Regions from separate parts of the Arthrobacter sp. CAN_A1 genome, predicted to be linked through region 4. Evidence: riboswitches for the same ligand, from Rfam matches in the RefSeq annotation. Region 4 holds a riboswitch; each other region holds the start of a gene.
The links. A riboswitch is a leader RNA that binds a small molecule or an ion and turns the genes downstream of it on or off. The one in region 4 is predicted to bind cyclic di-AMP.
Positions count from the first base shown of each region.

Region 1: it holds a riboswitch for cyclic di-AMP, as region 4 does, so the genes downstream of both, IWX62_RS16210 (M23 family metallopeptidase) here and IWX62_RS07090 (NlpC/P60 family protein) in region 4, are expected to answer to the same signal.
Region 2: it holds a riboswitch for cyclic di-AMP, as region 4 does, so the genes downstream of both, IWX62_RS12930 (C40 family peptidase) here and IWX62_RS07090 (NlpC/P60 family protein) in region 4, are expected to answer to the same signal.
Region 3: it holds a riboswitch for cyclic di-AMP, as region 4 does, so the genes downstream of both, IWX62_RS10265 (M23 family metallopeptidase) here and IWX62_RS07090 (NlpC/P60 family protein) in region 4, are expected to answer to the same signal.

Region 1 is NZ_JADOUR010000002.1:250,570-255,205, forward strand. Features, by position in the region: gene IWX62_RS03970 (SGNH/GDSL hydrolase family protein) at 1-424, opposite strand, end outside; gene IWX62_RS03975 (diacylglycerol/lipid kinase family protein) at 535-1,497, shown strand; gene IWX62_RS16210 (M23 family metallopeptidase) at 1,609-2,286, opposite strand; cyclic di-AMP (ydaO/yuaA leader) riboswitch at 2,291-2,480, opposite strand; gene IWX62_RS03985 (siderophore-interacting protein) at 2,586-3,710, opposite strand; gene IWX62_RS03990 (ABC transporter ATP-binding protein) at 3,707-4,594, opposite strand; gene IWX62_RS03995 (FecCD family ABC transporter permease) at 4,596-4,636, opposite strand, start outside.
Region 2 is NZ_JADOUR010000012.1:23,989-28,624, forward strand. Features, by position in the region: partial or broken gene IWX62_RS12915 (isocitrate lyase/PEP mutase family protein) at 1-573, opposite strand, end outside; gene IWX62_RS12920 (alpha/beta fold hydrolase) at 597-1,430, opposite strand; gene IWX62_RS12925 (TetR/AcrR family transcriptional regulator) at 1,523-2,083, shown strand; gene IWX62_RS12930 (C40 family peptidase) at 2,212-3,069, opposite strand; cyclic di-AMP (ydaO/yuaA leader) riboswitch at 3,073-3,286, opposite strand; gene IWX62_RS12935 (metal-sensitive transcriptional regulator) at 3,599-4,006, shown strand; gene IWX62_RS12940 (F510_1955 family glycosylhydrolase) at 4,075-4,636, opposite strand, start outside.
Region 3 is NZ_JADOUR010000007.1:108,937-113,572, reverse strand. Features, by position in the region: gene serC (phosphoserine transaminase) at 1-943, opposite strand, end outside; gene IWX62_RS10270 (metal-dependent transcriptional regulator) at 1,192-1,899, shown strand; cyclic di-AMP (ydaO/yuaA leader) riboswitch at 2,038-2,211, shown strand; gene IWX62_RS10265 (M23 family metallopeptidase) at 2,214-3,017, shown strand; cyclic di-AMP (ydaO/yuaA leader) riboswitch at 3,142-3,305, shown strand; gene IWX62_RS10260 (hypothetical protein) at 3,311-4,138, shown strand; gene IWX62_RS10255 (NlpC/P60 family protein) at 4,168-4,636, shown strand, end outside.
Region 4 is NZ_JADOUR010000004.1:258,257-262,892, forward strand. Features, by position in the region: gene IWX62_RS07085 (hypothetical protein) at 1-673, shown strand, start outside; gene IWX62_RS07090 (NlpC/P60 family protein) at 756-1,634, opposite strand; cyclic di-AMP (ydaO/yuaA leader) riboswitch at 1,638-1,798, opposite strand; gene IWX62_RS07095 (hypothetical protein) at 1,911-2,519, shown strand; gene mutM (bifunctional DNA-formamidopyrimidine glycosylase/DNA-(apurinic or apyrimidinic site) lyase) at 2,836-3,831, opposite strand; gene rnc (ribonuclease III) at 3,840-4,631, opposite strand.

The DNA of each region.
Region 1 (4,636 bases), on a different contig from region 4:
GCTCGTTGTAGATGGCGGTCCGGCCGCGGGTTTTGCCAAACACGGCCGACCCCACCGAATCAAACCCGGTGAACAGCACGACGGCGGCACCCGAGCTCGCCAGCCGGGCCACGCCGTCGTCATAGGCGGCCATCATCGCGTCAATGTCGATGCGCGGCCGCAGAATGTCGTTGCCGCCCGCGTAGATGGTGATCAACGTGGGCTGCAGGGCCAGCGCCCTGTCAACCTGTTCGTCAAGGACCTGGCGTACCTTTTTCCCACGAACGGCGAGATTCGCGTAGCCCCAGGAGCTGTCGGCGAGGATCAGCTGCTCGGCCACCCGGTCCGCCCACCCCCGCACACCGTTGGGGCTGGCCTGATGCCAGTCGCCGACGCCTTCAGTAAACGAATCGCCAAGAGCCACATATCGCTGAGAGAATTCCACTAGACGAGGCTACCCGTTCTTGCTGCGGGATAAGCTGACGTTGGCAAGCCTGCTGATAACTTTTTGCCGATGCACCCGCACGCTCCCCGTCAACCATCGAGAAGGACACCATGACCCAGCCCTCCGACACCCGGACCAAGCGCGCCGCGTTGATCATCAACCCGGTCAAGAATACCGGCGCTGACATTCGCGCGATCGTTTCGGAGCTCTGCGCTGCCGAGGGATGGGACGAGGTGCTCTACCTGGAGACGTCAGTGGATGATCCGGGCCGCGGCCAGGCGCAGGAAGCCGTTCACGCCGGAGTGGACGTGGTGATCGCCGCGGGCGGTGACGGGACGGTCCGCTGCGTGGCAGAGGTGGTCAATGGCACCGGTGTGGCGCTGGGCCTGATCCCCTTGGGCACCGGCAACCTGCTGGCCCGCAACCTGGATATCGCCGTCGACAATCCGCAGGAGGCCGCCAAGGCCGCCCTGTTCGGCACCGAACGCAACGTCGACGTTGTGCACGTCACCGTGGACCGCGCCCAGGACTCCCACGTGTTCCTGGTGATGGCGGGACTGGGCTTTGACGCGTCAATCATGGCGGATACCCGCGACGACCTGAAGGACAAGGTGGGCTGGCTCGCCTACGTCGATGCCGGCATCAGGAACCTGAGCGGCAAGCCCACCCGCACGCGCATCACCCTGGATGGCGGCGAGGTCATTGAGCGCCGGTTGCGCAGCGTGATGGGCGGAAACTGCGGCAAGATCATGGGTGGTCTCGAGATTTTCCCGGGCGCGAAGATCGACGACGGGCTGCTGGACATCATGACCGTGGCACCGACCGGCCGGCTGGGCTGGTTCGGTGTGGTCGGGAAACTGTTTGCCCGCGGGAAGGGCAAGGACCCGTCGCTGGAGTACTTCCAGTGCAGGGAAGCCGAGATTCAGCTCGACGAGCCGCAGGAAATCCAGCTTGACGGCGACCCGTTGGGCAAGGGCACACACATGTCGCTGAAGGTGGATGCCAACTCTTTGCGGTTGCGGATGCCGTACGGCAAGAAGGATCCGGCAGTCGTCACCAACCCGGAGCCCTGAGCCGCTCCGGTTTCCCACCGGACGGGCCCCGTGGAGGGGATTGTCTGGACAATCCCCTCCACGGGGCGTGAACACCGGGAACGACGGCGGGATTCCTGAGTTTTCCGTGAGTTAGAGCCTGGTTTGGGGGTCGATCTTTTCCCCGTCAACCAGGAGTTCAAAATGGAGGTGGCAGCCGGTTGAATTGCCGGTGCTGCCGACGGCGCCCAGGCCCTGGGCCTTGTTCACCTTTTGCCCGACGGTCACGCCAAGCACGCTGAGGTGGTTGTACGAGGTTTCGAGTCCGCCACCGTGGTCCACCACGATCCGCTGGCCGCCGCCGTAGGCATGCCACCCGGACTCCACCACGGTGCCGGCGCGGGAGGCCAGAACCGGGGTGCCGCAGGCGCCGGCGTAGTCGGTCCCGGTGTGCAGTTCGTCACCGAACCCGCCCATCGGGTTCACCCGGTAGCCAAACGATGAGGCGATTGGCGCGCCCTTGATCGGGGCGGCGAAGGTTGCGGCATCGCTGGACAGCACAGTGGTTTTGGCCGCCGGGGTGGAGGCCATGGCGAGCGGTGATTCCTTACCGAAGTCGATCGTGGCATCGGCGTCGGCGGTGACGGGCGCCGTCGGGCCCGCCGGCTCATGGGCGACGGGCGACGGTGACATCTCGGCCGACGGGAAGAAGGCCGTCAGGGTAAGGCCCGCCGCTGCGGCAAGTGCACCCGTGGCGAGCAGGGCTGATCGGCGGATGGGCGTGGGCTGAACGGGCGCGCGGCGGCGCCCGGAAGTGACCGGCTTGGGCAAAACAAGAGCCTCTCTGCAACGCCGGTGAAGTTAGCTGTCGGATTCGAGCAAGAGTTGACTCGGCCCACTGCTGCTTTCCGGCACGAGAGCGGGAAAGCGATGTGCGAAGGGCTGCACCCCGAAGGCAGGAAAACTGCCAAAAGATGGGTCCTCCACCCCTGCCACGGTGAATTGGGGGCCGGCTGCTGACAGGGTTAGGCGTGCAGGCCGGGAGCCACAATGATGCAGATGGCTCCCTACAAGGATAGGCCACCTAACGGAAAAGTTACAATTCCGTTACACAACTCACGGCGTGGCGACTAGCTCAGCTCCGATCGTCCCCTGCGCCAGTACCCCATGAAAGCAACCTGCTTACGGTCGATGCCGACGTCGCGCACCAGGTATCGCCGCAGCCCTCGAACCACTGCAGCTTCGCCGGCGATCCACGCGTAGAACGGGAGCGCGCCGGACGGTCGGTCGGGGTTGAGCGAGCTGGTGAGCGTCGAGGCGTTCAACCGCTGGGGGGTTTCCCACAGGATCGTCTCGTCGATGTTCACCTCTTCGGGCTCCGGGCCGGCCGCCACGGCAGCGGCGGCGGCGAGCGTCAGCCCGGCCCGCGAGGTGGGATCCACCCCGACGGCGAAGGGCACTGCCAGCGACACCCACCCGGGCACACGGACCGCGTCACGAACCGCCGCGTCCAGGAGTTCCCCGTGGGGGCGCTGCCCCCGGGCCAGCCAGGTGATCCGGACCGACGACCCGGTGAGAACGTCCTGAAAGTCGGCCGGGTCCGGCACCTCAAGGAACGCGTGCCCGCCGACATCGGTCGGCAGCGACTCAAGGATGGCGCTGATGGCGGGCACCGCTGTCTCGTCACCAGCCAGCAGAATGTGCTGGGCCAGCCCCGGGCGCCATTCGATCCCCCCGTAGGAACCGGCGGTGGTGCAGGTGGCGGCGTGGACGTTCGGGCCGATCAGCCAGATCCGGTCGCCCGGCGTCGCTGCGGCGGCCCAGAGCGACGCCGGGCCCCCGTTGCCTTCGGCGTCGAAGTGCATGACGAAGTCGACGTCGATCTCGGGTTGATCATCGCCGCACCGGGCTTCCCTCACCGTATAGGTGCGCATCGACCCCCGGACGGCCGGGTCCAGTGCCAGCCACTGCTGGTACCAGCCAGGCCCCCCGGTGGGCGCCTCGAGCAGCGCCCGCAGGTTCAGGCGGGGGGCGTCGTCGTCCCGGCTGGCCGGGATCATCACCTTGATGCGCAGATCGAGGCTGGGGCCCTGGACGCCGAAATCCTTCAGGCAGGCCCCACCAAAGGTGATGCGCTGGAAGTTGTCGCTCAGGCGCTGCACCCGGGTCACGACGACGTCGAACGCTGTCACTGCCGAGACTGCCGCTTCGGCGCGCTGGGCCTGGCGGGCGGTACGGTTGCTGACTTCGGTCATGATGCTGCCTCCAGGTGGTGCGCAGGCAGCGTGTCCTGCGGGTTAGGCAGATACCCCTGCCCGGTGGTCGAGTCGGATGGGGCCGTGGTGGGCCCGGCGTCGGAATGGTGGCGGCCCACCGGCACCACCATGGGGGTGCCGGAGACGGGGTCCGGGATAACGCGGCACTCCAGGCCGAATACCGAGGTGACTGTCTCCTCGGTCACGACGTCGGACGGGTTGCCCTCGGCGGCGATGCGGCCGTCCTTCATGGCGATCAGGTGGTCGGCGTAGCGCGCGGCGAGGTTGAGATCGTGGAGGACGATGGCAACGGTGATGCCGTCTCGCCGGTTCAGGTCGGTGATCAGGTCAAGCACTTCCACCTGGTGGGTGACGTCGAGGAAGGTGGTGGGCTCATCCAGCAGGAGAATGTCGGTCTGCTGTGCCAGGGCCATAGCAATCCAGACGCGTTGCCGTTGCCCGCCGGACAGCTCGTCAACAAAACGATCGGCGAGTTCGAGGGTGTCGGTCGCTTCGAGGGCCGCCGCGACGGCGGCGTCGTCGTCGTCAGTCCACTGCCTGAACCAGCCCTGGTGTGGGTAACGGCCGCGCCCCACCAAATCGGCGACGGTGATGCCGTCCGGGGCGACCGGGGTCTGCGGGAGCAATCCGAGGGTGCGGGCAACCGCGCGGGTGGACAGCGAGTGGATGTCCTTGCCGTCCAGGCTGACGACGCCGGCCGTAGGCTTGAGCAGCCGGGCCAGGCCGCGCAGCAGGGTGGATTTGCCGCACGCGTTGGCGCCGACGATGACGGTGACCTTGCCGGCCGGCAGTTCGACGGTGAGGTTCTGGACTACTGTGCGGTCGTCGTACGCGAGTGTCAGCTCGCTGGCGGTCAGCGCCATATCAGCCTCCCTGGCCTGTGCGGTTGGCGGTCACGAGCAGCC
Region 2 (4,636 bases), on a different contig from region 4:
CTCGATGACATCGCGGGTGAGCGCCCCGGGCACGAAGACCAAGGCGGCGCCGGCATCGAGAAAGGCTCGACCCCGGTTGATGGCGTCCTCGATGCTGTCCTTCAGCGGACGGTCACCACCGCGCACGATAGCGTCGGTCCGTGCGTTGAGCTGAAACGCGATGCCCTCGTTGTGGGCTGCGGTGACGATGGCTCGCACACGGGCAACCGACTCCTCGAAAGGGCGAAGGCGGTCTTCGACGTTGGCGCCGACGACGCCGAGCCCGATCGCTCGACGGATTGTCTCTGCCGGGTTCTCGTAGCCGTCATCGAGATCGGCCGTGACAGGGAGGTCGACGGCGTCGACGATGGTCTTGATCCCGGCAAGCGCCGTCTCTAACGGCATAGCGCCGTCGGCGTAGCCATGGGCGGCGGCAATTGAGTGACCAGCCGTGGCAATCGCCTTGGATTCCGGTAGGGCTGCGACAGTCGCCGCGCTGATGGCATCCCAAACATTGACGACCCGAAGAATCTCCGGTGCTGTATGCAGCGCCTTCAGCTGTTGAGCGCGGTCCAGTGTGTGCTGATCGGTCATTGTTCTTCTCCGTTTTCTGTCAATTACTTGGCGAGGAAGCCAAGAAGGATGTCGTTGACCTCCGCGGCATGGGTCCAGAGCATGCCATGCGGGGCTCCGTCGATCTCGACGTACTCGGCCTCAGGAAGAGCCTTGTGGAACTCGCGTCCCGTCGAGTCGATCGGCAGAATATTATCGGCGGTGCCGTGCACGATCAGGGAGGGCACCGTGATCTTGGCGACGTCGGCACGGAAGTCGGTGAGCCAGGTGGGCTGCGCCCACACGGACGCGTAGGACGACGCCGCGTAGGCGAGGTTCTTGTTCGCCGCCAGGGCCTCCTCGCTGAGACGGGTGCCGAGATTCTCGCTTGTATTGAAGAAGTCATCGAAAAAGTTGGTGAAGAATGCGTACCGGTCCGACTTGACTGCCTCAAGGAGCCCGTCGAAGACCTCCTGAGGGACCCCGGCTGGATTGTCGTCGGTCTTCAACAAGAAGGGCTGCAGCGATCCGAGGAATACTGCCTTCGCGACACGCTCTGAACCGTAGGTTCCGAGGTAGCGACCCACCTCGCCGGTTCCCATGGAGAACCCGACCAGGACAGCTTCGCGAAGGTCCAACGATTCCAGAACGGCGGCCAGGTCGGCAGCGTACGTGTCGTAGTCGTGGCCGGTGGTCGGCTTGGAGGACCGGCCGAAACCGCGTCGATCGTAGGTAATCACTCGGTAGCCCGCATCAAGCAGGGCTGCGCTCTGTTTCTCCCAGGACGACCCATCAAGCGGGTACCCGTGGATCAGCACCACTGGCTGACCGGTTCCGTGGTCCTCGAAATACGCCTGCACTGGCGCCGAATTCTCGTTTCCGACAGTGATGAACGGCATGTGAGTGTCCCTCCAATAGTGTGAGAACGAGCGTTCTCTACGTTTCACCGACTGTACGGGAACGATGGTTCTCCCGCAAGTACACTTGAACAATGGACGAGGGAAAAGTACGCGACAGCGTGATCGAGGCCGCTGACGCGCTGTACTACGCACGCGGCATCCAGGCGGTAGGAATGGACGCTTTGCGAGAGGCATCCGGGGTGTCGCTGAAACGGCTCTACCGGTTGTTCCCGTCAAAAGAAGCGATAGTCCTCGCGGTACTGCAATACCGGCATCAGCTCTGGACCGACGGCGTCACAACAGCCGTTGACCGTGCCGCCTCCCCCGAAGACCGACTTCTGGCTGTTTACGACTACCTCGCCGACTGGTTTGCCAGCGACTCATTTCGGGGCTGCGGCTTCATCAACGCCTTCGGCGAGCTCGGGGCCGTTTCGCCCGCAGTCGCCGAGGTAGCGCGGCTCCACAAACACTCGTTCCAGGAATACCTCGGCCGCCTCGTCGCCGACGCCGGAGGAACAACCGAACTTGCCGCCCAGCTGGCCATCCTGGCCGAAGGCGCACAAACCACTGCCGCGATCAGCGGAACCACCGAACCCGCACGGCAAGCCCGCCGAGCAGCCGAGATACTTATCGCCTCGATCGACTCGATGTAAGGGCGTGGCGAACGGCAGGATCCGCGACGGTCTGACCCGACTCCGCGAACCAAAAGTGGCAGGTGCCCTCCGCTCAGGACACCTGCCACTTTTGATCGGCTTGCGGAGCATTTCCGCAAGGTCGGGTATTAGCCGTTGACTCGCACGAAGTAGGAACCGGCGAGGTCGGACAGCGGGTGCTCGATGGTGAGGTTTGAACCGTTCATGCCGCTGCTGATGACGTTTCCGTTCCCGACGTAGATGGCGATGTGGCCGGGGCGGACGACGAGGTCACCGGGGGCCGGGGTCGAGACCCGGGTTCCGTACTGGTCGAACTGCAGGGGGCCGAGGTCTCCGACGTTCAGGCCGATGGAGCGCAGCGCCCGCTCGACGAGAATGGTGCAGTCCTGGATGGAGCCGAGCTGCCCGTATGCCGAGGCGACCAGTGCTGAGCCGACGCCGCTCGCGGGAACTGACGGGGTTTCCGGCGCGATGGGAGTAATGGAACCCGAGGCCAGGGACATCATGGCCGGCGCGGCGGCGGGCGCCGGTGACGCAGGGGCCGGTGCCGCGGCAAAGGCCTGTGTCGCGGGTGCGGCCGGAACGGTAGCGGGGCTGACGGCTGCGCTTGGACCGCCGGTGAGCTGGATCTGCTGTCCGGGGTAGATCACTGAGGCGTAGGAGAGGCCGTTCTGGGCCAACAGGGTATCGAGGTTGATGCCGTGCAGTGAGGCGATCGCACCCAGAGTGTCACCGGCAACGACAGTGTGAACACCTGCAGTCGGCGCCGAAACGGTTGTCGTCTGCGCGGGTGCGGTGTCCTGAGTGTAGGTTCCCGCGTGGGCGGCGGCTCCGACGGAGAAGACGAGGCTGCCGGTTGCGGCTGCGATGATGGCTGGCTTGCCCAGTGCGACGGCATTGGTCTTCGCGGAGTAGGCCAGGCCGGTGAGGGCGACGGAGTGGGTGGTTGCGGCGCGGTGGCGTGCAGGAATGGACGTACGTGACATGGTGTTTTGCCTCTCCCATGCCTGCGGGGTGAGCTGTCGGGTTCGGATGGGAGTCACCCGGCCGACCGCTATCTGTGCTGTCCTGCGATCGCTAACGATGCTGCAGGTTCTGCTCTGGATAGTCGGATCGACTTAACCCCGAGGGTCACCGCGTGCGGTGGCCCGGTGGAAACGTGGTTCCCCCGTCCCTGCCATCTGGATTGTGCGAACGGCTCCCGGTGCAGTGGCAGGACTCGGCATTCTGCGCGGGAATATGACCTCGGCGGATGCCAGGATCACTCAAATGAGAATACCCCACCCTGGTATTTAAGTCACATTACGGTAACGGAATTCAGCAACCTTTCAGGGTGCTCCCAGGAATAGCGGAGCGCTGGCGGAGGAGGGAACCGATTCCGACGTCCACGCGTTCGCGACTGTTCGAAACATCGATAATACTTAGAAGGCTGCGCGGAGTGCGCCGTTGGGGACCCACCATCGATCCTGTCCGGGCACTACCCGAGCAGGTCGGTTGGTATTGAAAGGATAGACCGTGAACGCCGGAGCAGGACCTCGGAGCACGACCATTGACACACCGAAAGCAGCCTCCACTGAAGGTTCCACGGCGGAGTCCCGGGCAACGGCCCAGCCGGTTCCCGCTGGCGGAGTACACGGTTACTCCCCAGACAAGGCGGCCTATCTACGGCGCCTGAAGCGCATCGAAGGACAGGTCCGCGGGATAGCGCGGATGGTCGATGAGGATCAGTACTGCATCGATATTCTCACCCAGGTCGCGGCGGTCAATAGTGCCATGCACGCCGTGAGTCTGGGCCTGCTGGAAAATCATTTGCAACACTGTGTCGTCTCCGCAGCAAAGGAGGCCGAAACCAGCGGGTCCTCCAAAGCCGTTGACGCGAAGGTTAAGGAAGCAACACAGGCAATCAGCAGGCTGCTGCGCTAGCCCCTCTCCCGGTATCATGCGGTGATCCCAGGGCTTCCGGATTTCGATCGGCCATCCTAACCCCGCGTTTACTGGTGGCTCGATCTGATGTCCGTGAAGGTTTGCCCGTTGTCGTTGGAGACCTGGACACCGTTTTCGGTCGCGACCCAGATGCGCTGGGTGGAATCCTTTAGCAGGTGGGTTGCGATTGCCGCTACCTGGCCGGGGACTGTTCCTTGTTCGGTCCAGGTTAACCCCGCGTCATCACTGGTGTGAATCTGTCCCTCGGGTGTGATCCCGGCTGTTGCTCCTTGTGAAAGGGCCGTGAGCATCAGCAGGGGTGCTCCGGGCACGGAAGCCCACGTTTCGCCGTCGTCGGTGGAACGCTGCAGGCCTTCCTCGGTGGTCGCCAGTACAACACTGTCGCGGGCCGTTGCGCCCAGGTTGAACACGGGAATCTGTTCATCAACGGGTTCCCACGACGCCCCCTCAGCACTGGTCTGGAGCTGGCCGTCGAAACCGACTATCCCAGCGCCGGTGGCGGCGAGGGCGTGGAAGTCGGACTCTCCTTGTCGGGACAGCGGCTGCCAGGTCTGGCCTTGGTCGGTGGACCGGATCAGCCCCACCGGGTCGGGCAGGTCGGTTCCCGGA
Region 3 (4,636 bases), on a different contig from region 4:
CGATCGTCGTGATGACATTCGAGCGGTCCTCGGCACGGGTCACGAAGGGGGTTGCGACGCCGGACGCCTCGGCCCACCGGTATACCCGGCCCGCTGACTCGGCGGTCCGGGCGGCGGCGAACCGCAGACCGCCGCTGGTGTTCAGCCATTCGATCTGGGCGTTCAGCGTGACCAGGGTGGCCAGCGACGGTGTGTTGTAGGTCTGGTTCAGGAGGGAATTGTCGATGGCCGTCTTGAGGCTCAGGAAGTCGGGGATCCACCGGTCGCTGGCAGCGATGCGTTCAGCGCGTTCCAGTGCTGCGGGGGAGAACATGCCCAGCCACAGGCCGCCGTCGGACGCGAAGTTCTTCTGCGGGGCGAAGTAGTAGACGTCGGAAGCGCTGACATCAACGTCCAGCCCGCCGGCGGCCGAGGTCGCGTCAATGAGGACCAACGCATCCGGTGCGGCGCCATCCACCCGGTGAACCGGGGCGGCAACACCGGTGGACGTCTCGTTCTGCGGCCAGGCGTAGACGTCGACTCCCGCCTCAGCCTGAGGGGTGGGCCGGGTCCCCGGCACCGAGGTGATCACCGACGAAGCGTCGAGGAACGGGGCCCGGTTGGTGGCCGACGCGAACTTGGACCCAAATTCCCCGAAGGACAGGTGCTGGGCCTTGTTCTCCACCAGACCAAAGGACGCCACATCCCAGAAAGCGGTTGACCCGCCGACTCCCAGAATCACTTCGTAGCCGTCCGGTGCGCTGAACAGTTGGGTCAGGCCGTCCCGGATCGACCCGACAAGATTGCGCACCGGCGCCTGCCGGTGGGAGGTGCCCAGCAGGGTGCGCCCGGCCTGGGCGAGTGCTTCCAGTTGACCGTCACGGACCTTCGAGGGGCCGGCACCGAAACGCCCGTCGGCGGGGAGGAGCCCAGCGGGGATTGTGTGGTCCGGGGAAATACTCATGGTTCCTCCAAAGGGGTAAGCGTGCAACTCGCGACGGGTTTCATTCTGCCGCACTGGCGGTCTCCGGCGACATTTGTGAACCGCATCGGGAGGCGTGGACGGCGGCGGCTGATTGCCTTGGCCGGCAGGAAATGGGTTAACCTTGGGAGGCGTAGAACTCCCGTTCGGCGCTGGCGTTACGTGCCGCGTTCCCACCGCGCAAGCTGCCCGCTGATCCAACCCGCACCAGTGCCTAGGAGCTGAACCGCATGACGGACCTCATCGATACCACTGAGATGTACCTGCGGACCATCCTGGAACTGGAGGAGGAAAACATTGTTGCCCTCCGCGCCCGGATCGCCGAACGGCTCCGTCACTCAGGCCCTACCGTGTCGCAGACCATCGGCCGGATGGAACGCGACGGGCTGGTGGTGGTCTCGGGCGACCGCCACCTGGAATTTACTGACCTCGGCCGCCGTCGTGCCATCGGTGTCATGCGTAAACACCGTCTCGCTGAACGTTTGCTTTCCGACGTGATCGGCCTCGACTGGGCGTACGTCCATGAGGAGGCTTGCCGCTGGGAGCATGTGATGAGTGAACGGGTTGAACAGCGCCTCTACGAGCTGCTCGGAAAACCCACCGAATCTCCCTACGGCAACCCCATCCCCGGGCTTGAGGCGCTGGGCGGACCGCCGACCGAAAACTTCACCGCCGGTGTGTTGAGCCTCCTGTCAGTGATCGGGACCAACCCGCCCGGATCGGTCATCACCCTGGTCCGGTTGGCCGAACCTATTCAGGTGGATCCTGAGTTGCTGTCACAGCTTGATGAGGGCGGATTGCGACCGGGAACGGTCATCAGCGTGCAGACGGTCGGCGATTACGTGTCGGTCCGGGTCGAGGGGATCGAAGGCGCTCTTGAACTGCCGCCTGAGGTTGCTGCACACGTGTTTGTTTCGGTCAGCCCGACGGTAGTTTAGGGCAGAACAGCGCACTGTTGCCGCAAGTTATCCACAGGAAAAGATAACGAACGTATCTCTTTTGCTTCTGGTCCCGGATAATGGAAAACTGGCGTTGATACATCAGCGTTACCTGATCCGCACGCCTAACCCTGTCAGCGGATCAGGATGCTGAGAACCCGTGACAGGGGCGGAGGACCCATCGATGACGGCTGTTTCGCCGCCTTGGGGTGAAGTCCGGATCCGGTGCCGCGTCAGTGGACCAGATCAGGACCGAGTTCTTTCCCGACTCGAATCCGACAGCTAACTTCGCAGGCATATACGAAAGGGACCCTTTGTCGAAGCACCATGCTTCGGGACGCCGCCGTGCCGGTGCCCCAGTACCAATAGCGCGCCCGAGAGACGCCCAGCGGCTCGAGCGACGACGTCGGGCCACCCGGGTCCGAAGCGACCTTTCGCTGACCGGGATGAGCCAGAAGGTGGCCATTGCCGCCGCCGCGTCAGGGCTGGTCCTCACCATCGCGCTGCCCACCACTGCCGCGTCCATTCCGGCCGGGGAGACGGCTGCCGCCACCGGTGAGGCCGTTGCTGCCGCCGAAACGACAGTTGCACCGCGGGATATCACGGTTCCCGACGCCGCACTGGTTGATTTCAGCCGCACCGCACTGCAGAGCACGTTCGACGCCGACGCCAAACTCACCGAGATCATGACCGCCGCAGGGTCCGCGGCCGTGCCTGCCGCAGCCAGGGGATCGTTGTCCGCGCCGCTGGACGATCTCATCATGACCTCACCCTTCGGTTACCGGGTCAGTCCGATTACCGGGATGGGTGGGGAACTCCACTCCGGACAGGACTTCAGTAGCTCCTGCGGCACCGAAGTGTTGTCCGCAGCGGCCGGCACCGTCACCTTCGCCGGCTGGCACCCCTACGGCGGAGGAAACCGTGTGGTGATCGACCACGGCAACGGACTTGAATCCACCTACAACCACCTCTCGCTCAGCAGCGTCAAGGAGGGGCAAAAGGTTGACCGCGGCGAGGCAGTCGCACAGAGCGGCAGCACCGGCGCCTCGACCGGGTGCCACCTCCACTTCGAAGTGATGGTTGACGGCCAGACCGTCGACCCCATGGGCTGGCTGTAACCAAGGCCACACCGTTCCGTGACCGGAATGTGACATTGTGGCCGATCTGCTGTACCGTCGATCCCGTGCCAAATTCTTATAGGTTTGGCACTCCCGAGCAGATCGCCTAGCTCTGCCACTGCCCGGGGTCCGTTCGCACAATTCGCATGGCAGAGGCGGGGGAACCAATTAGTGGATTTCGCAAGAAATCCTTGGGGTTAAGTCGCATGTTTCCAACAGGAAAGTTGCGGCCGGGTGACTCCCATCCGAATCCGACAGCTCACCTCGCAGGCAATTGGGAGAGGCAATCAAACGTGTCAACTAGCTCTTCTCTGGGCCGCCACAGGGCCGCCCGCACGCACACCAGCCCCCTGACGGCGATCTCCACCGCTGTCTCCTCGAACGCCGGATCGGTAGGCCGCCAGGCCGCCGTCATCGTCGCAGCCTCAGGGCTTGTCCTGACTGCCGGATTGCCGGCACACGGGATCGGCGAGGCCGAGCGCGTTGCCCTCTCCACCCCCCTGAACTCGGTATCGGTGACCGCAGATGCAGTCAGCGCAGCCGCCACCGCGGAGATCACCTTCGAGCGCACCGCCGTCACGGCAACACCCGCCGTCGTGGAAGCTGCACCAGCCGTTGAGGTCCAGGCCGACGTCGTTGAGCCAGTAGCCGAAGCCGTTGCACCAGCCGCCGTCGTCGAACCCGTCGTGCAGGAAGCTGCCCCGGCCGCCGAGGCGCCGGTCGAGGCCCCCGCCGCTCCAGCACCTGCACCTGCTCCAGTCGCAGCAACTCCGGCGCCCGCCGCCGAGGAGCCAGCACCGGCAGCACCGTCCGGCAACATCGCAGCAGGGCTCGTCGGATCCGCCTACTCCCAGATTGGTGTTGCGCAGGATTGCACCGCCATGGTCGAGAAGGCACTTCGATCGGTCGGTAAGTCAGTCGGAGACATCGCCCCGAGCGGCTTCTTCGCCTTCGGTTCGGTTGTCGGTTCGCCGGCAGCAGGCGACCTGGTCATCACCGGCGGCCACGTGGCAATCTACGTCGGCAACGGCCAGGTCATCAGCGGTGGCCTGAACGGTATGAACACCGGCCTCCACTCCCTTTCAGACCTTCCCGGCGCAAGCTTCGTCCGCGTTAGCTAAGACCCCCTTAAACCTTGGAGAACGCAAGAATGACAACTCGCGCAGCAATTGCACGTCACCGCGCCGACAAGCGCCACGCCACCAACTTCTCGGCCCTGGCCAAGGCAGTCACTGAAAACGCCGGCGGTGTAGGCCGCCAGGCAGCAGTGATCGCCGCTGCCTCCGGCCTCGTCCTGACCGGCGGGGTGTCGGCGAACGCCGCTGACCTCTCGCTTGAGTCGGTCGAACGCGTCGCCCTCACCTCGGCCTTGGAGGTTCAGGTAGCGCCAACAGTTGTCGAGGCACCGGCCGACGCCGAGATCGCCTTCAACCGCACCCCGGTCAAGGCTGTTGCAGCCCCAGCCGTCGTCGAGGCACCAGTCGTCGAGGCACAGGCCGAGACCGTGGTCGAACTCGAGGAGGCTCCCGCAGTGGCTCCGGCCGCAGAGGTTGTTGACGCCGAGCCAGCACCCGCCGCCCCTGTTGCAGAGGTTAAGCAGGCAGCACCCGCCCAGGCAG
Region 4 (4,636 bases):
GGACAGCGCGGTGATGCGGGAGACGGCACAGTTGGTCGCCCGCAACTGCCGGTGGGAGTATGACGGGGTGCCGTTCTTCGCCGGGGAGGTCGACTGCTGCATCAATGCCGGCACTGTCCTGATCGGCACCTATCTCGGCATCGACGTCGGTCCGGTGGTTGAGCGGCTCCTGGCCGACCAGCTGCCTGACGGAGGCTGGAACTGCTGGGCCGAGTCGCCTGCGGCGCCGGGATCGTTCGCCAGCACTCTTGACGTGATCGACGCTTTACTGAGGTGGGAGCGTCGCACCGGTGGATCAGACGAGGTCGGCCGGGCCCGCCACGCGGGTGAGGAGTATCTGCTTCGACGCAGTCTGTTCCGGTCGTTGCGCACAGGCGAGGTGGTGAACCCCCGATGGCTTGAGTTCTCGTACCCTCCGCGCTGGCACTATGACCTGCTCAAAGCGACGAGCTATTTCGCTCTCCGCGGCGGGCCAGCCGATCCGAGGCTGACCGAGGCAGTCGATCACGTGCGCGCCAAGCGTCGGACAAATGGACGTTGGCTGCTGGAGAACACTCACCCCGGGGCGGTCCACTTCCGATTCGAAGAACCCGTTGGTACATCGAGCCGGTGGAACACCCTCCGGGCATTGCGGGTTCTTCGCTGGTACGACGCCGCACGTCTCTCCAACTGAGCAAAAGCATGAAGGCACCACCGGATCTCTCCGGTGGTGCCTTCACTGCTAATTCCCGGTCCGCAGAGGCGGGGCTGGGGGCTTAGAGGGTGTAATACCCCACCAGTGGCATGGCGCTGACCGCGTGGACGAGGGTGCCCTGGCTTGGGTTCAGGGCGCTGACCATCTGGCCGCCACCGATGTAGATACCGATGTGTCCGCCACCATTTTGGACGACGAGGTCGCCGGGCTGTGGGTTGCTGGTGGGGGTCAGCGCGCCCATCTGTGCCTGGCTGGTGCGGGGCAGGTCGATGCCGTGCTGGGCGTAGACCCACTGGACGAAGCCCGAGCAGTCCCAGCCAGCGGTTGAGCTGGTGCCACCGAAGACGTACGGTGAGCCGACCATCGACTGCGCGGTTCCCGCGATACCTGCACTGGACACCTGGCCGCCGGTGGACGCCGCGCCGATGGGCTGGATGTCCTCGGAGGCGGTGGTGATGCCCAGGTTGCTGGTTTCGGCGGGGGCAGCTGGTGCAGCTACCTGAGTCGCTGGCGCCGGTGCAGGTGCTGCTGGTGCTGCTACCTGGGTAGCCTGGCCAGCGTTACCGGACAGTGAGATGACGTCACCTGGGAAGATGACCGAGTCCCAGCCGAGGCCGTTGGCGGCGAAGAGTGCCTCGACGCTGACACCGTAGGTGCCGGCGATGCTGCCGAGAGTATCTCCCGCCTGAACGGTGTGGCTGGAGGTGCCGGGTGCCGGGGCGCTGGCAGCCTGAGCGACTGGTGCAGGCGCGGCCTGGACGTTGATTTCGCCTGCAGCGTTGGCGGGAAGTCCGGCGCTCAACATCAGACCTGATGCTGCAACGACGACTGCTGCTGGACGGCCGATAGCGCCAGCGTGTGAGCTGACTGCCTTCGAAACGGTCTGCATGGCGCTTGGCGGGGTCGCACGGTGGCGCGCGATATAACGGTTCTTGGACATGATGTTGCCTCTCCCAGTGCCTGCGAAGTTAGCTGTCGGATTCGGATGGGAGCCACCCGGGCGCACTATCACGCCTTCACCCCTAGGCCGTCTCTCGACGACCACTACTGGTTCCCCCGCTTCTGCCGGATGTATGCGAACGGACCTCACGGCAGCGGCAGAATTAGGCAATCTGTCGGGAGGACGCTGAGTTGAACGGAACCCGGCGTGCCGTCTACTGTACATTTCGGTTTGGGGTTTTGTCACATTTAGGTTACGGGGGCAGTGTGCTGTTGAATGACCTCCCTCGGTGCTGACATCGGATCGGGGACGTCGGAGACCACGGCGGACAAGCTCCAGGAAGGTGTCCGGTTCCACACCCTTGATGTACACCTGTGTCTGGGGGTTGAGTCCTGCCCGTCGGAGGTGATAGCGGGCGGCCGTCTCGATAATGGACTGCGAGTGGGGATCGATCAGCCGGGCCACTCCCCGCTCCCGCGCATTACGTTTCCCGGCCAGGGCGGCCAGCAGCTCACGTGGTGCTACAAACCCCCGCACCACAGCCGACTCCAGAATGCACAGCGCATCAAGCTCTGGCAGGCAGCTGACGCATTGCACGCAGATATCAATCATGCTCAGAGGCGACTGGGCACGATGGACAACGAATCGTTCTCCCAGCGGCCGGCTGTGATTGACGCTCACATGGACCATATGGGGCTGACGCAGTATCCAGAGATTTCGGTGCGCTGCGGCGCTGATGCATGCGAGTTCCGCCTTGGCACAGGTTGCGATGAGGAGGCTCCCCGCGGTGTCGGGCAGCGCGAAGACGCCCGGCATGGGGCTTACCACCTCACCTTTGGCCAGGGCAGCCCCGAGGTGTACGCTGCCCAGGCCGGCTCGGGTTAGTTCCTTACGGCGTGCCACGCCGCCAAGCTTTTGAAGGGTTTTCACGGTGTCCATGCCCCATGGTTACCCACCCGTGGAGGGCGCAGCAGGGTGACTTGCGCTAAGTGGGCAATTCTCTCTGGTGGAGGAGAAGTGAGCCCGGGCGGTAGACCCGCTGCGGGAGCCGCCCAAGCCATTCTCAGAGGAGTTTGCCCAGTGTAGGGGCCGATTCGGTGGAGAGTTCCGGACATGCCCAGCGAATCCGGCCATCCAGTGGGCAAAGGGCAGGGGCAGGGCCAAAGGTCAGGGGCAGGTACCGGGTGGGCCAGGGGCAGGTCTACCAGCGGCCGTTGCGGGGTCTGGGCTGGCACCGCGGGCAGCTGAAGGACGACCGGTTCATAAACATCTCCCGCCGGATCAGGGAAAAACCCTGGAAGGACGGGTCCGCGGCACAGCGGGTGCAGGGTTCACCCTCCCTGCCGTAGGCGTTGAGGGACCGCTCAAAGTAGCCGGAGGTTCCATTGACGTTCACGTAGAGCGAGTCGAAGCTGGTGCCGCCGGCTTCGAGCGCCCGTGCCATCACGTCGCGACTGGCGTCCACCAGCCGCAGCGCGTCGGCGCGGCGCATGGTGTCGGTCGGTCGGGCGTAATGGACCCTGGCCGCCCACAGCGCTTCATCGGCGTAGATGTTGCCGATCCCGGAGATCAGGCCCTGATCGAGCAATGCGCGCTTGATGCCCGTCTTGCGCCGCCGCAGCTTCGCGAAGAAGGAGTCAAAGGAGAACGCCGGATCCAGCGGATCGCGGGCAATGTGGGACGCCTCAACCGGAATCAGAGGCAGCGGGCTCTCGCCCAGCCCACCCGGCTGGCCATCATCGGTCGACACCATCGATGTCACAAAGAGGCCGCCAAAAATCCTTTGGTCGACAAACCGCAGCTCCGCTGGCAAGGGTCCGGTGGAGGGATCCTCTGCAGCCGACAGGGTCAACCTGACCCGGAGGTGCTTCTCCTCGGGCGAGCCCGCGTCTTTGACCAGCAACTGCCCGCTCATCCCCAGGTGCGCCATCAGAGCAACTGGAACTACACAATCAGCGGAGGCCACCCCGGGGGAACCGCCCTCATCCGGAGCGGCCAACGGCAGCCACAGGAACTTCCCGCGCCGCACCACGTCAAGCACCCGGGCTCCCCCGAGGTTGCCGGCGAAGTCCTCCGCGCCGAGCCCGTGACGGCGGATGGACCGGGAGTCGAGGATGTCGACGTCGTCAATGGTTCGCCCCAGCACCCAGCGGGCCAGGCCGCGGCGCACCACCTCGACCTCGGGAAGTTCGGGCATGGTGAAGCTTAGGCTGACTCGGTGGAAGCTGTGGTAGCCGGGTCGGGTTCGGAGAATTCCTCAGCCGACGAAGCGGCGGCGGGGACCGTCACCGAGTAGGCGGACGACTTGGGTTCCGCCGCAATGACCCGCAGCATCTTCCACGACGCGGCGGCCGCTTCCTGCTCGGCTTCCTTCTTCGACGGGCCGGATCCTGAGCCATACGGCAGCCCACCCACGGTGAGGAGTGCCTCGAAGGTGCGGGCGTGGTCGGGTCCGGAGCCGGTCACCTTGTAGTCGATGACGCCGAGCCGGCGTGCGGCGGCGATCTCCTGGATGCTGGTCTTCCAGTCGGTGCCGGCGCCCATTGCCGCGGCGCTGCCGAGAAGTGGTGCAACCAGCCGCATCACCATGGCGCGGGCGACCTCGATGCCGTTGCTGAGGTAGGTGGCGCCGATGACGGCTTCCATGGTGTCGGCCAGGATTGACGACTTGTTTTTGCCGTCAGTGAGCTTCTCCCCCTGACCCAGCAGGACATGCTGACCCAGGTCAAGCTCGCGTGCTATTCCCGCCAGCGCACGGGTGCTGACGACGGCGGACCGCCGCTTGGCGAGGTCACCCTCGGACAGGTCGGGGTTGTCGCGGTACAGCGCGTCAGTGACAGCAAGCCCCAGCACCGAATCGCCCAGGAACTCAAGGCGCTCGTTCGTGGGGATGCCCCCCTGCTCGTAGGCAAACGAACGGTGCGTCAGGGCAAGACGAAGCGTCCCGGCGTCAATAGAGACACCGAGACGCTTCAAAAGGTCTTCAGTATTAGCCACGTTTA